Linked DNA regions of Verminephrobacter eiseniae EF01-2. The protein of the gene in region 1 interacts with the protein of each later gene in a pairwise test. Links are inferred from orthologs where the notes say so. Each region holds a gene or a part of one and is shown on either strand. Other genes may lie near its edges. The genes, in order: ileS and VEIS_RS13055.

Evidence for each region.
Region 2: the proteins of ileS (region 1) and VEIS_RS13055 interact in binary tests that used the Escherichia coli proteins (3 or more experiments, as listed by UniProt). The link is inferred for Verminephrobacter eiseniae EF01-2 from one-to-one orthologs.

The regions. Positions count from the first base shown.
Region 1 is NC_008786.1:2,395,019-2,402,190, reverse strand. Bases 2,551-5,986 are described here. They hold ileS (isoleucine--tRNA ligase), read right to left. Parts: upstream 5,589-5,986; coding sequence 2,751-5,588; downstream 2,551-2,750. Other genes in these bases: VEIS_RS10300 (bifunctional riboflavin kinase/FAD synthetase), read right to left, coding at 5,672-5,986; lspA (signal peptidase II), read right to left, coding at 2,551-2,751. Also shown: VEIS_RS10325 (Bug family tripartite tricarboxylate transporter substrate binding protein), read right to left, coding at 1-375; VEIS_RS10320 (AtuA-related protein), read right to left, coding at 372-743; VEIS_RS10315 (acyclic terpene utilization AtuA family protein), read right to left, coding at 754-2,109; more of lspA, read right to left, coding at 2,248-2,550; more of VEIS_RS10300, read right to left, coding at 5,987-6,721; VEIS_RS10295 (HNH endonuclease), read left to right, coding at 6,887-7,172. UniProt on the Escherichia coli protein: Catalyzes the attachment of isoleucine to tRNA(Ile). As IleRS can inadvertently accommodate and process structurally similar amino acids such as valine, to avoid such errors it has two additional distinct tRNA(Ile)-dependent editing activities.
Region 2 is NC_008786.1:3,020,546-3,027,181, reverse strand. What follows is about bases 1-2,900. They hold VEIS_RS13055 (substrate-binding domain-containing protein), read right to left. Parts: upstream 1,994-2,900; coding sequence 1,007-1,993; downstream 1-1,006. Other genes in these bases: VEIS_RS13060 (galactitol-1-phosphate 5-dehydrogenase), read right to left, coding at 1-924. In the rest of the region: VEIS_RS13045 (PDR/VanB family oxidoreductase), read left to right, coding at 3,120-4,106; VEIS_RS13040 (aromatic ring-hydroxylating dioxygenase subunit alpha), read left to right, coding at 4,127-5,440; VEIS_RS13035 (aromatic-ring-hydroxylating dioxygenase subunit beta), read left to right, coding at 5,440-5,937; VEIS_RS13030 (AMP-binding protein), read left to right, coding at 5,952-6,636. UniProt on the Escherichia coli protein: Part of the ABC transporter complex RbsABC involved in ribose import. Binds ribose. Also serves as the primary chemoreceptor for chemotaxis.

The DNA.
Region 1 (7,172 bases):
GTTGGGCGTGCTGGCAACCATGGTCAGCGCGGCGAAATCCTTCACCGCATCGTATGGCAGTTGCGCGTAGACCGCCGAATTGATGCCGTGCGAACTGGCGGTCGCCATCAGCAAGGTGTAGCCATCGGGCGCTGCGCGAGCCACTTCGAGCGAGCCGATCGCGCCGCTGGCGCCTGCCTTGTTCTCGATCACGAAGGGCTGCCGCAGCCGCTCGCCGAGCTCCTTGGCCGCGATGCGCGCCAGGATGTCGGTGCTGCCGCCCGCCGGATAGGGCACGATCAGCCGCACCGGCCGGTTCGGAAACGGCTGGGCCGCAGCAGCAGCCCACAGCATCGAGACCAGCAGTGCAGCGAGCCAGCGCCGGATGGACTTCATGGCCGCTCCTGCCGGGTTAAAAGATGCCTGCCGCGCAGTTTGTCAAACCATGCCTCGGGCAGCGCGACCTCAAAGCCCAGCACAGCGGCCGAGAGCGCTTTGCCGTAGTTGTCCAGGCACAGGCTGCGCGAGACGCCGCCGCCGAGCGCGCCGTGGCAGACGAAGTTCAGCGCATCGAGGTTGTCGACCTCGTAGCGCAGCACCTGGCCGGTGATCGCTCCCTGGTAGAAAGCCTTGAAGCGTTCGGCGGTCAATTGCGCCTTCAACAGCGGGTAGAACTCCGGTTCGTAGGCGAAGACCGCGATGTTGGCGATATCGCCTTTGTCGCCCGAGCGGGCATGCGCCAGATGCTGCAGTTGGACTTTCATCGTGACCTCTTCAGCTTTCGAAGTAGCAGATATGGGCTGGCACCGCCTCGCGCGGCACCAGCGCCGACCACAGACCTATCACCTCGCGCCAGCGCTCCTGGTGCGGCACGCGCTTGCCCGTGTGCGCAATACCCGACACCGCCATGCCATCGACCTCGCGGCCCACTTTGGCGGCCTCTGCGCGGGTCTTGGTGCGGGCCGCCACGCGCACCGCGACCTCGTAAGGCTCGACGGCATCAGCGGGTGTGGCCGCGCCGTGGATCGCATTCAGACCGAGGAAGTCGATACGGAGCTCCTCGGCCTGCAGTTGCACGATCCTGAAGCGCTCCTGGAGGATCTTCCTGGCCCATTGGGCGCGGCGCAGCGCGCCGGGGCCGGCATAAAAGAACATGTCCTCGCCGATGAAGCCCTCGGCACAGCCTATGGTCACCTTCAGCGTTGGCGTGCGCGGCTTGCCGGTGAGCCCGGTCACGCGCACGCGGTCGGGGCCGATCTGCTCGAGCCGGGCCTGCGTGAAATCGACCACCACATCCGGTGTCAGGTAGTTGGCCGGGTCATGCACCTCGTACAGCATCTGCTCCTTGACCGTCTGTAGCGTGACGCCGCCGCCACTGCCCGCGACCTTGGTGATCACCGCCGTGCCATCGGATTGCACCTCGGCAATCGGGAAGGCGAAGTTCCAGGGTTCGGGCAGTTCCTTGAAGCCGGGGTCGCAGAAGTAGCCACCGGTCACCTGGGCGCCGCATTCCAGCAGATGGCCGATGGCGCTGCCGGCGCCAACGCGCTCGTGGTCCAGCGGATCCCAGCCGAACCCATGCATCATCGGCGCCAGGAAGATCGACGGGTCGGCAACGCGGCCGGTGACCACGATCTGCGCGCCTGCGCGCAAGGCGGCGACGATAGGCTCGGCGCCCAGGTAGACCTCGGCACTGATCAGATCGGGCGCGAGCGAGCGCACGGGCGCGCCGTTTTCCAGCACGCGGTCGGCCAGTTCCAGCACGCGATCGGTGATCAGGCTGCCGCAGACCGCCGCCACCCTCACCCCATGCTGGCCTGCATCGCGCAGCAGTTGCACGATGCGCTCGGCGGCGCCGGTCGGATTGATCCAGCCCTGGTTGGAGATGATGCGCGTGCCATGGCGCATACAGGCGGGCAGCACTGCGCGCATGCGCTCGTCGAGGTAGGTGTCATAGCCGGCAAAACTGCTGTCGCGCCGCAGCCGCACCTGCGCGGCCGATACCGTGGCTTCGGCCATCGTCTCGAAACACAGATAGTCGAGCGCGCCGTGTTCGGCATTCAGCGCAGCCGGCTCGACCCGGTCGCCCCACCAAGCGGCGCCGGAGCCGATACGCAAGGTCTGGTTCATTTCCCTGTCTCCTTTCATCGCCGTTGTATTGCTTGCCGGGTCCACCGGGGCGACGACCCTGCCGGCTCAGGGAGGGTCGTCCCCACCACCCCACCACCCCACCACCCCACCATCCATCCAACCACTGCCCGCAGCAGATCAGCGCTGGCCCCGCACCCTCAGCAACTCATCCAGGACAAGGCAGGCGGCCCCCATGGTGATGGCGGCGTCGGCGAGGTTGAAGGAGGGGAAATACCAGCCGGCGTAGTGCCATTGCAGAAAATCGACCACGTAGCCGCGCATGAGCCGGTCGATCACGTTTCCGACGGCGCCGCCGAGGATGCTCGACAGCGCGAGGCTGAACAGCTTTTGTCCCGGATGGGCGTGCAGTTGCCACAGGATGAAGATCGCGGCGGCAACGCCGATGCCGGTGAACAGCCAGCGCTGCCAGCCGCCTGCGTTCGACAGGAACGAGAACGCGGCCCCGGTGTTGTGCGCCCGCACGATGTTGAAGAAGCCGGTGACGGTGCTGGCGTCGCCCAGTTGGTAGTTGCCCAGGATCAGCGCCTTGGTGGTCTGGTCGGCGATCAGGATGAGCAGCGCCCAGATCAGCCAAGGCCGCATGCTTGCGCCGCTACGCCCGGCCAGCGATGTGCGCGGCATCAGGCATGCTCCCGATGCTCGCCGGAGCCGTACAGGTTGCTGATGCAGCGGCCGCAGAGCCTGGGGTGGGCGCTGTCTTGGCCGATGTCGCTGCGGTAATGCCAGCAGCGTGCGCATTTGCTGTCTGTGCTGGGCCGGACGCTGATCTGCAAATCGTCTCCGGCGAGCAGTTCGACGGCGGATGTGATGAATACGAACTGGAGGTCTGCGCCCAGGCTGGCCAGCAGCGCGTGGTCTTCGGGTGCTGCGCTCAGTCTGAGCCTGGCTTGCAGCGATGAGCCGACCTGGCCGTTGGCGCGCAGGACTTCGATTTCCTTGTTCACTGCATCGCGGATCTGGCGGATGCGCGCCCATTTGGCCAGCAGCCCTGCATCGGCTGCGGCGATGGTGCCGTAGGTTTCCAGGAAGATGGAGTCGGAGCCGCCGAACAGTTTCCAGGCTTCTTCGGCCGTGAAGGACAGGAATGGCGCCATCCAGCGCAGCATGGCGTGTGTGATCCGGTGCAGCGCGGTCTGGGCGCTGCGGCGCGCCAGGCTCTTGGGCGCCGTGGTGTACAGGCGGTCCTTGAGCGCGTCGAGATAAAAGCCGCCCAGGTCTTCCGAGCAATACAGTTGCAGTTTGGCGACCACGGGGTGGAATTCGTAGATTTCGTAGTGCGCCAGCACCTCGGCCTGGAGTTCGGCGGCGCGGGTGAGCGCGTAGCGGTCGATCTCCAGCATCTGCCCGAACGGCACGCTGTCTTGGGCCGGCTCGAAGTCGCTGACGTTGGCGAGCAAAAAGCGCAGCGTGTTGCGGATTCGGCGGTAGGCGTCGACCACGCGCGCGAGGATTTTCTCGTCGCCCGCGATGTCGCCCGAGTAGTCGCTGGCGGCCACCCACAGGCGGATGATTTCTGCGCCCAGCCGCTGGTTGATCTCCTGCGGCTCGATGCCGTTGCCCAGCGATTTGCTCATCTTGCGGCCTTGGCTGTCGACGGTGAATCCGTGCGTGAGCAGACCGCGGTAAGGCGCGCGGCCTTGCAGGGCGCTGGCCAGCAGCAGCGAGCTGTGGAACCAGCCACGGTGTTGGTCATGGCCTTCCAGGTACAGGTCGGCCTCCGGGCCGCTGTCGTGGCGCACATCCGGGTGCGTGCCGCGCAGCACATGGCTGAAGGACGAGCCCGAGTCGAACCACACTTCGAGGATGTCGGTGCTCTTGGTGTAGTGCTGCGCGTCCTCGGCGCCCAGGATGTCTTGCGCCGTCACGCGGCTCCAGGCTTCGATGCCGCCTTGCTCGACGATGCTGGCGGCCTGGTCCAGGATTTCCATCGTGCGCGGGTGCAGTTCGCCCGAGTCCTGGTGCAGAAAGAACGGGATCGGCACGCCCCAACTGCGCTGGCGCGAGATGCACCAGTCGGGCCGGCTGGCAATCATGTCGTGCAGCCGGGCTTTGCCGTTTTCGGGGTAGAAGCGGGTGTGCTCTATGGCCTGGAGCGCGATCTGGCGCAGTGTCTTGTCGGCCTTGTCCTTGGTGAACACGCCCTCGCCTTCGTCCATGCGCACAAACCATTGCGCTGCGGCGCGGTAGATCACGGGCGTCTTGTGGCGCCAGCAATGCGGGTAGCTGTGGCTGATGTCGCAGGTGGCCAGCAGGCGGCCGGCGCCGCGCAGCGCCTCGATGATCAGCGGCACGGCCTGCCAGATCGGCTGGCCGCCGAACAGCGGGAACTCGGCTGCGTAGCTGCCGTTGCCCTGCACGGGGTTCAGGATGTCGGCGAGCGCCATGCCCTGCGCGCGGCAGGAGTGGAAGTCTTCCAGGCCATAGGCCGGCGCACAGTGCACGATGCCGGTGCCGTCGTCGGCCGTGGCGTAGTCCGCCAGGTACACCGGTGCCAGGCGCCGGTAGCCCGCGTCCACGTCATGCAGCGGGTGCTCGAATGGCAGGCCGGCGAGGTTTTTGCCCAGGGTGGTGGCGATCACGCTGCCGGCCAGGCCATAGCGTTCGAGGCACCCGGCCACCAGCGACTCGGCCACGAGCAAGATGCGTTCGCCGGCATCGACCAGCGCGTAGCTGATCGCGGGGTTCAGGTTCAGCGCCTGGTTGGCGGGGATGGTCCAGGCGGTGGTGGTCCAGACGAGCGCGAAGGCATCCTTGGCCAAAGCCGGCAGGCCGAACGCCGCCGCCAGCCTGGCGCTCTCGTGCGCCTTGAAGGCCACGTCGAGCGTGCTGCTGTGCTTGTCGGCATATTCGATCTCGAATTCGGCCAGCGAACTGCCACAGTCGAAGCACCAGTGCACGGGCTTGAGGCCCCGGTACAAGAAGCCGCGCTCGATCACGCGCTTGAAGGCGCGGATCTCGCCGGCTTCGTTGGCGTAGTTCATGGTCTTGTAGGGGTTGTCCCATGCGCCGAGCACGCCCAGGCGCTGAAAGTCGGCCATTTGCTGCGCGATCTGCACGGTGGCGTAGGCGCGGCTCTTGGTCTGCATGTCGTCGCGCGAGAGCTGGCGGCCGTGCATTTTTTCGATGGCGTTTTCGATCGGCAGGCCATGGCAGTCCCAGCCGGGCACATAGAGCGCGTCGAAGCCTTCGAGCTGGCGCGCTTTGGTGATCATGTCTTTCAGGATTTTGTTGACCGCGTGGCCCATGTGGATCTGGCCGTTGGCGTAGGGCGGGCCGTCGTGCAAGATGAACTTGGGTGCGCCCCGGCGGGCGTCGCGCAGGCGCTGGTAGATGCCTTTTTCGTTCCACTCCTCGACCCAGCCCGGCTCGCGCCGGGGCAGATCGCCGCGCATCGGGAAAGGGGTGTCGGGCAGGTTCAGGGTGCTGCGGTAGTCGGTGGCGCTGGCGTTGTCAGACATGGGAAGGACCTTGGAAACGGGGCAATCCGGGCGCGCGCCCGGAACGGAGTACGCATTCGGGGCGCGGTGGCTGGGCCACCGCCTCAAATTCGGTCGCGCGCGGCTGGGCGCCGGGTGGCGGTGTGTGCCGGGGCCTGGCCCGCCGCAAACCAGGCGCGTGCATCGGCGCAGTCTTTGGCAATGCCCGCCGTCAAGGCATCGAGGCCGTCGTACTTCAATTCGTCGTGCAGTTTGTGCAGTAGTTCCACGCGCACGATTTTACCGTAGGCCCCTTCCAGCCCGAGGTCGGCGGGCCATTGCAGGCAATGGGTTTCCAGCAGCACGCGACCGCCGTTCACGTCCTGCGGGTCCAGCGATGGGCGCACGCCCAGGTTGGCCACTCCCGGCAGGGGGGCGCCACCGAGCCCGTGCACCAGCACCGCAAAAATGCCGCTGGCAGCGGGCTTCCAGTGGGAAAAGCGCAGGTTCAGGGTGCGAAAGCCGTTGCCGGCACCGGCTCGGGCGGCGCCCAGTTCGCGCCCGAGCTTGCGGCCATGCACCACATGGCCGGAGATGGCGTAAGGGCGCCCGAGCAGGCGCGCTGCCGCTGGCATGTCGCCCTGGGCCAGGGCCTGCCGCACGGCGGAACTCGATACGCGCAGGCCATGCACCTCGTAGCTGTTCATGCGCGCCACGTCAAAGCCCCGGGCCTGTCCGGCGGCGTCGAGCATGGCGTAGTCGCCGGCGCGTTGGCGGCCAAAGCGGAAGTCGTCGCCCACCAGGACATAGCGGACGCCCAGACCGCGCACCAGCACTTCTTCGATGAAGTCCTCGGGTGATTGCGCGGCCAGCGCTGCGTCAAAAGGCAGCACCACGGTCTGCTGCACGCCGCAGCGCTCGAGCTCGGTGAGTTTGTCGCGCAGGGCGCCGATGCGGGCCGGGGCCAGTTCGGGCTTGTGCCGGACGCCGGCAAAGTAGTCGCGGGGGTGGGGCTCGAACGTGAGCACGCAACTGTCCACCCCCCGGTGCGCAGCCTCGTTGTTCAGCAGGGCCAGCATGGCCTGGTGGCCCCGGTGCACGCCATCGAAGTTGCCTATGGTCAGCGCACAGGCGCCAGCGATGCCCGGGTGGTGGAATCCACGGAAGATTTTCATCGGTTTGTTATCTTTTTGATAGCAGAATGCGAAGGTGCATCAAGCGCAGACGCCAGTTTGTAATGAAAACGGAGTATATTGCGACCCACGCACGGTCGGCGCAGGCCGTGCGCGCAACACCCGCCGTTCCAAACCCTTGCATCCCTGCGCTCCAGGAGGCGTGTTTTGAAGGTCTTGAAGCTGTCCTCCCAGGGACTGCCCCAATCGTGGATTTCGCTCGAGCAGGCGGTGATTCATTACGCCGCTGACGAGGTGCGCTGGGAATCGGGCGGCCAGATCGCCCGGTTCCGCGGCGGCCACAACGCCATCACGGGCGCGCAATCGGTGATCGCCATCAACAGCATCATCGGCACCAAGGGCGTGCCCGGCATCAACCCGTTCGACCTGAAGCCGGGCCTGACCAACGGCAAGCTCTTTGCCCGCGACCGCAATGTCTGCGCCTATTGCGGCG
Region 2 (6,636 bases), 630 kb from region 1 along the record:
GCCGCTGGCCAGTTTGGCCAGCGACACCACCCACTCCTCGCCGGGGAAGGGCGTGCCGAAGGAGTTCCAGGCGCCGGCCAGGGTGACCTCCTGGCGCAGCAGGTGGCTGAAGGTGACGCTCTCCAGCACGATGTCGCCGGCGGGAATGCCGATGCACACCACGCTGCCACCGGGTGCCGCCATCCGGATGGCCTGGTTGATGGCCGTGGGGTGGCCCGCAGCTTCGATGATGAGGTGGCACCCGGGCAGGTCGTCCATCGGCTCGCTGCCCAGGCGCGTGTGCGTGGCGCCGGCCTCGCGGGCCAGCGCCAGCTTCCGGGGGTCGATGTCCACGCCGATGATGTCCTTGCCGCCCAGCAGCTTCATCCACTGGATGGCGAACAGGCCGATGGGGCCGCACCCGACCACGGCGCCGACGTGGCCGAGCGTGAAGCGCGCCTTCCAGATGGCGTGCAGTGCCACGGCGGCCGGGTCGGTCATGGCGGCAGCGGCGGGGTCCATGCCCTCGGGGCACGTGAGCAGGTTCGCGGCGGGCACGTTCACGTACTCGGCATAGGCACCATCGCGGCGGCTGCCGAAGTAGTCGTAGTCGGTGCAGCGCGACGGGAAGCCGCGCGCGCACTGGTCGCAGGTGCCGCACGGTAGCAGCGGCGGCACGGTGACGAGGTCACCGATGGCATGGCCCTGCACGCCTTCGCCGAGCGCCTCGACGTAGCCGGCGAATTCATGGCCGCAGATCAGCGGCATGACGTGGGCCCCCTTCTGGAGCATGCGCGGAATGTCGGAGCCGCACACGCCGCACACCGCCACCTTGACCAGCGCGTGGCCGGCCCGCACTTGCGGCTTGGGTTTGTCTTCCAGACGAATGTCGCCCGGCTTGTGCATCACGGCAGCGCGCATGGTGGTGGGATGGCTGGAGTTCATGGAATGTGCGGACGATGGATGAAGGCAGGCCCCCTGCCTGCCCGGCAAGGAGGGAGAAAAACAGGGAGAAAACAGGCCGGCTTTACTTGAAGACCGCAGGCCGGTACTCGGCAAACAGACCGGTGCGCTTGAACTCGCCCACGTTGGCTTTGGTCACGGCCTTGGTGCCGGCGTCCACGAAGGCGGGCACCTTCTTGCCGGCCTTGATCGCGCGCGCGGTCTGCACCGTCATGTCGCCCAGGTAGCGCGGGTCGTTCAGCGCGGTGGCCACGTACTGGTCGCCGCCGGCCATGCTGGCCAGGGCTTCGGAGAGGCCGTCCACGCCGGCCACGAACACGTCTTTCTTGCCGGCCTCGGCGAGCACCTTGAGTGCGCCCATGGCCATGTCGTCGTTGTGCGCGTAGACCACCTTCACATCGGGGTGGGCCTGCAGCAGGTCCTGCATGGCGGTCACTGCGTTGGCGCGCGTGTACTCGGCATAGGGACCGGCCACGATCTTGAAGCCCGAACCCTTGAGCGCGTCGTGGAAACCGTCGCGCCGCGCCGCCATCACGGTGCCACCGGCGTCGCCCTGGATCTCGATGACCTTGCCCCGGGTCGTGCCCTTCTTCTTGAGCTCGGCCAGCACGGCATCGCCCACGGCCTTGCCCATCTTCACGTTGTCGCGGCCCAGGTGCGCCGTCACGCCGCCACCGTTGATGCTGCGGTCGACGGTGATGACCGGCACGCCGTTCTTTTGCGCCGCGGCAATGGCCGGCTTGACGGCGTCGGGATTGACCGGATTGATGATCAGCACGTCGACCTTGCGGGTCAGCAGGTCCTGGATGTCGTTGTTCTGCTTGTTGACGTCGCCATTGGCATCCAGAAAGATCAGTTCGTCGCCGCCGGCCTTGGCGGCCGCCTCTGCGCCCTCCTTGAGCTGCACGTAGAACGGGGACTGCAAGGTCACCTGGCTGAAGCCGATTTTCAGACCCGCCGCATGGGCCACGGGGGTCAGCACGGCGACACCGGCTGCAACGACGGCCGCGCCGAAAAGAGCGCGCAAAGCGGGGGCAATTCGATTTCTCATGATGTCTCCAATGGACTGCGTTTGATTCTGTTCAGATGAACACCTGGCACTCATCTGCAGAAAATTATGAAACACCCAAAGGAACTTCGAGTGAGGAAATCAATTCTTCGAGGGAATTTCCTTAGGGCGCGAAATTTGCGTATTCGCTCAAATGAGCAGAATCAAAAATAATTGCAGATTCGAATAGGGTCGATCGTCGATTGGACGCGCTGCGCGAGCTTCCTGGCGCGTCTTTCGGGAGGTCTGGCGCTTCGCGATGCTGTCGGGCGCTGCGTGCTGAAGGCCGAGAAGGTTCCCGGCGACGACACGTCGATCCGTGCACGCATTGGCTCATCAGATCTGATCAGATCTGGCCTGAATACGGGTTCTGGTGCACGGCCGGCATCGGCTGGATCACCGGCCACACCTGCGTCGCTTGCGGCCCGCTCGCGGCCGGCGCCACGCGCAGGGCACTGCGCGGGCTGCGCCCTCATGTGCACGCGCGGCCAAACGCAGATCGCAGCCCCCTGCCGAGCGCTCAGGCAGCCGCCTGCCCGCTGAAAGCCCGCGCTTGCCACGAACGCGGGCTTTTTCATTACGGGTTTCCGAGCAGGCCGCTGGCGTCGAATTTGATTGACACCTCAATAGATGAAAAGTAATGTAATGGCAGCGTTGGCTGCATTGCCTCTCCGGGGCCGTTGTGTGGCCGCTAGTTCATCGACAACTGCTTTTTGACCTGCGACATGAAAATTGCGATTTTCGGGGGTGGTCACGGCGTCTGCGCGGCGGCGAGGCTGTCTGACGCCGACCACGAAGCACGCCTTTGGCACCGTTGGCACCGTTGGCGCCGCGACGCCGCAGCGCCCGCGCCCGCCGTGCGCGCCGGCACATTCACCAGCGCCACCCTGAAGGACGCCGAACCGGGCGCCATTGCCGCACCAGCCACCGCCTGGCACGCCATCGCGCGCGCGATGGCGCCGCGTCGCATCGGCGGCCAGGTCGCCCCGTCGTATTCCTGCCGTCGGACATCCGGCCGCACCGGGCCTTCGCTTGGCCAGCAACGCCAAGCCAGGCCGGCGCAGAGGGCCTGCCGCTGTGCGCCGCGCTTGCGCTGCGCGCAGCGGCCCAAAGAGACAACGGACGCACGATGACCGCCGCCACGCTTTTGCTGCGCGTCGCCCAAGCGCGCCAACTCAACCCGCTGATCCGCATGTTGCGCCTGTGCGCCGAGGACGGCGGCGCATTGCCCGGCTTCGCCGCCGGTGCGCATATCCGCGTGCAGGTGTCGCTGCCCGACGGCAAGACCGACTGGCGCCACTACTCGCTGATCGACTTTGCGACCACGCACAACGCCACCAGCGCGCCGGACCAATACCTGATCGCCGTGCGCAACGAGCCCGGGGGCCGTGGCGGCTCGCGCTTCATGCACCAGCGGTTGAAGGAAGGCGACACCATCGCCATCGAGGCGCCGAAAAACGAGTTTCCGCTGCACACCGGCCCGGGCGGCTCGGTGCTGGTGGCCGGCGGCATCGGCGTCACGCCGCTTGCCACCATGGCCGCCCGCCGCCGCGCCGAAGGCGCTGCCGTGCGCATGCACTACGCCGGCCGCAGCCGCGACCTGATGGCCTTCCTGCCCGAGTTGCAAAACCTGCTCGGCGATGACCTGCGCGTGCACGCCGACGCCGAGGCCGGCGCGCCGCTCGACATCGACGCGCTGCTCGACGGCGTGCCCGTCGGCGACCACCTCTACGTCTGCGGCCCCGGGGCCATGCTCGACGCGATGCTCGGGCGCACCCGGGCGCGCGGGTGGGAGCCTGGCCGTGTGCACTGGGAGATTTTTGCCGCGCCCGCCGCAGCAGAAGGCGACCAGCCCTTCGAGGTGGAACTGGCCCGGTCGGGCCAGCGCTTTACCGTGCCGGCCGGCCAAAGCATACTCGACTGCCTGATCGAGAACGGCTGCGACCCCATGTTCGACTGCAAGCGCGGCGCATGCGGCGTGTGCGCGGTGCCGGTGCTCGAAGGCGGGATCGACCACCGCGACCATGTGCTCAGCGCCCGCGAGAAGGCGCAGGGCAGCGTCATGCAGATTTGCATCTCCCGCGCCAAGGGCGCACGCCTGGTGCTCGACATCTGAACCAAGGAGCCACGCGAGCCATGACCTCGTACCGAGACAACCCCGATGCGATTCGCGCGCTGGTGCAAAGCGACCGCGTGCACCGCGACCTGTACATCAGCCAGGAACTGTTCGAGCTGGAGCAGCAGCATTTCTTCGCCAACACCTGGAACTACGTTGGCCACGAAAGCCAGTTGCCGAAAGCGGGCGACTGGATCAGCAACGAAATCGCGGGCCAGCCGCTGATCGTGGTGCGCCATACCGACGGCAGCGTGCGCGTGCTGATGAACCGCTGCGCCCACAAGGGGTCGCGGCTCGTGAACGGGCCTTGCGGCAACACCGGCAAGTTCTTTCGCTGCCCGTACCACGCCTGGACCTTCAAGACCGACGGCGCGCCGCTGGCGATTCCGCTGAAGACGGGCTACGAGCACACCCGGCTGCACGAGTGCGCATCGGGCAAGGGCCTGGCCAGCGTAGGGCATGTGCGCAGCCACCGCGGCTTCATCTTCGTGAAGATCAGCGACGCAGGCCCCGGCTTCGACGAGTATTTCGGCGCTTCGCTGAGCTCCATCGACAACATGGTCGACCGTTCGCCCGAAGGTGAACTGGAAATCGCCGGCGGCTGCCTGCGCTTCATGCACCAGTGCAACTGGAAGATGTTCGTCGAGAACCTGAACGACACCATGCACCCGATGGTCGCGCATGAATCCTCGGCGGGCACCGCCAAACGCATGTGGGCCGACAAGCCTGAAGACGAGCCCAAGCCGATGGCGATCGAGCAGTTCGTTCCCTTCATGTCGGACTACAAGTTCTTCGAGGACATGGGCATCCGCACCTACGACAACGGCCACAGCTTCACCGGCGTGCACTTCAGCATCCACAGCAAATACAAGGCGATTGCCGCCTACGACGACGCGATGCAGGCGCGCTACGGCGCGCAGAAGACGGCGCAGATCCTCGGCATGGCCCGGCACAACACCGTGTACTACCCGAACCTGACGATCAAGGGCGCGATCCAGGCGATCCGCGTCGTCAAACCGATCGCGGTCGACAAGACGCTGATCGAAAGCTGGACCCTGCGCCTGAAAGGCGCGCCGCCCGAGTTGTTGCAGCGAACCAGCATGTACAGCCGGCTCATCAACTCGCCGTTCTCCGTGGTCGGGCACGATGACCTGCAAGCCTATCGCGGCATGCAGGCCGGGCTGCACGCGAGCGGCAACGAATGGGTCAGCCTGCACCGCAATTACGAGCCTGGCGAATGGACGGGCGGCGAGGTCACGACCGGCGGCACGAACGAGTTGCCGATGCGCAACCAGTACCGCAGTTGGGTGCTGCGCATGACGGAGACGATGTGATGGCCGCCAGCACAGCCAGCACAGTCACCCGGCAAGACCTGATCGACTTCGTCGTGCACGAGGCCCGCCTGCTCGACACGCGCCGCTACGAAGAATGGAACGCGCTCTTCACCGACGACGCTTTCTACTGGGTGCCTTTGGCGCCCGACCAGGAAGACGGCCTGAACCACACCTCGCACATGTACGAGGACAAACTGCTGCGCGACCTGCGCATCGAGCGCCTGAAAAGCCCGCGCGCCTTCTCGCAGCAGCCGCCGAGCCGCTGCCACCATCTGCTGCAGGTGCCGGTGGTCGAGCAGTTCGACGCCCAGGCCAATCGCTTCGTGCTGCGCACCGAATTCCACTACACCGAGTCGCAGGGCGACGAGTTGCAGTTCTACGTGGGCAGTTTCCTGCATTACCTGACGGTGCAGGGCGGCGCGCTGCGCATGACGCTCAAGCGCGTGAACCTGCTCAACTGCGACGCGGCCCTGCCGGCCGTGCAGCTGTTCATCTGAAGACCAAAGACACGATGCCGCACGCCAGCGTCCACGACGTTTTCCAGGCCAGCGCAGCGCGCACGCCACGGGCCGAGTTCCTGTTCACCGAGCCGGTGACGGCGGCAGCCTACGGCATCGCCGCAGGAGCCATGCGCTGGGGCGACGCTGCCGCGCAGATCGGGCACCTGCGCGCAGCCTATGCACAGGCCGGCTACGGCCACGGCCACCGCGTCGGCTTGCTGCTGGAAAACAGGCCCGCCTTCATCCTGCACTGGCTGGCCCTGAATGCGCTGGGCGTGAGCGTGGTGCCGATCAACGCCGATCTGCGTTCGGCCGAACTGGCCTATCTGATCGGCCACAGCGAAATCGGCCTGGCCGTGACGCTGCCGGGGCGCGCCGCCGACCTGCGCGCGGCAGCCGGGCAGGCGCGCGTGGCGCTCGCGACGATGGGGCCCGACGCTGCCGTGCCGCCGGCGCAGACGCCCGCGCCACGCACCCATGAGCCTGTGGGCGCCGACACCGAATGCGGCCTGCTCTACACCTCGGGCACCACGGGCCGGCCCAAGGGCTGCATCCTGAGCAACGCCTACTTCCTGCGCACCGGCCAGTGGTATGCCGGGCTGGACGGCCTGTGCCGCATCCGCCCCGATGCCGAGCGTGTCATCACACCGCTGCCGCTGACCCATATGAACGCGCTGGCCTTCTCCACCATGGTGG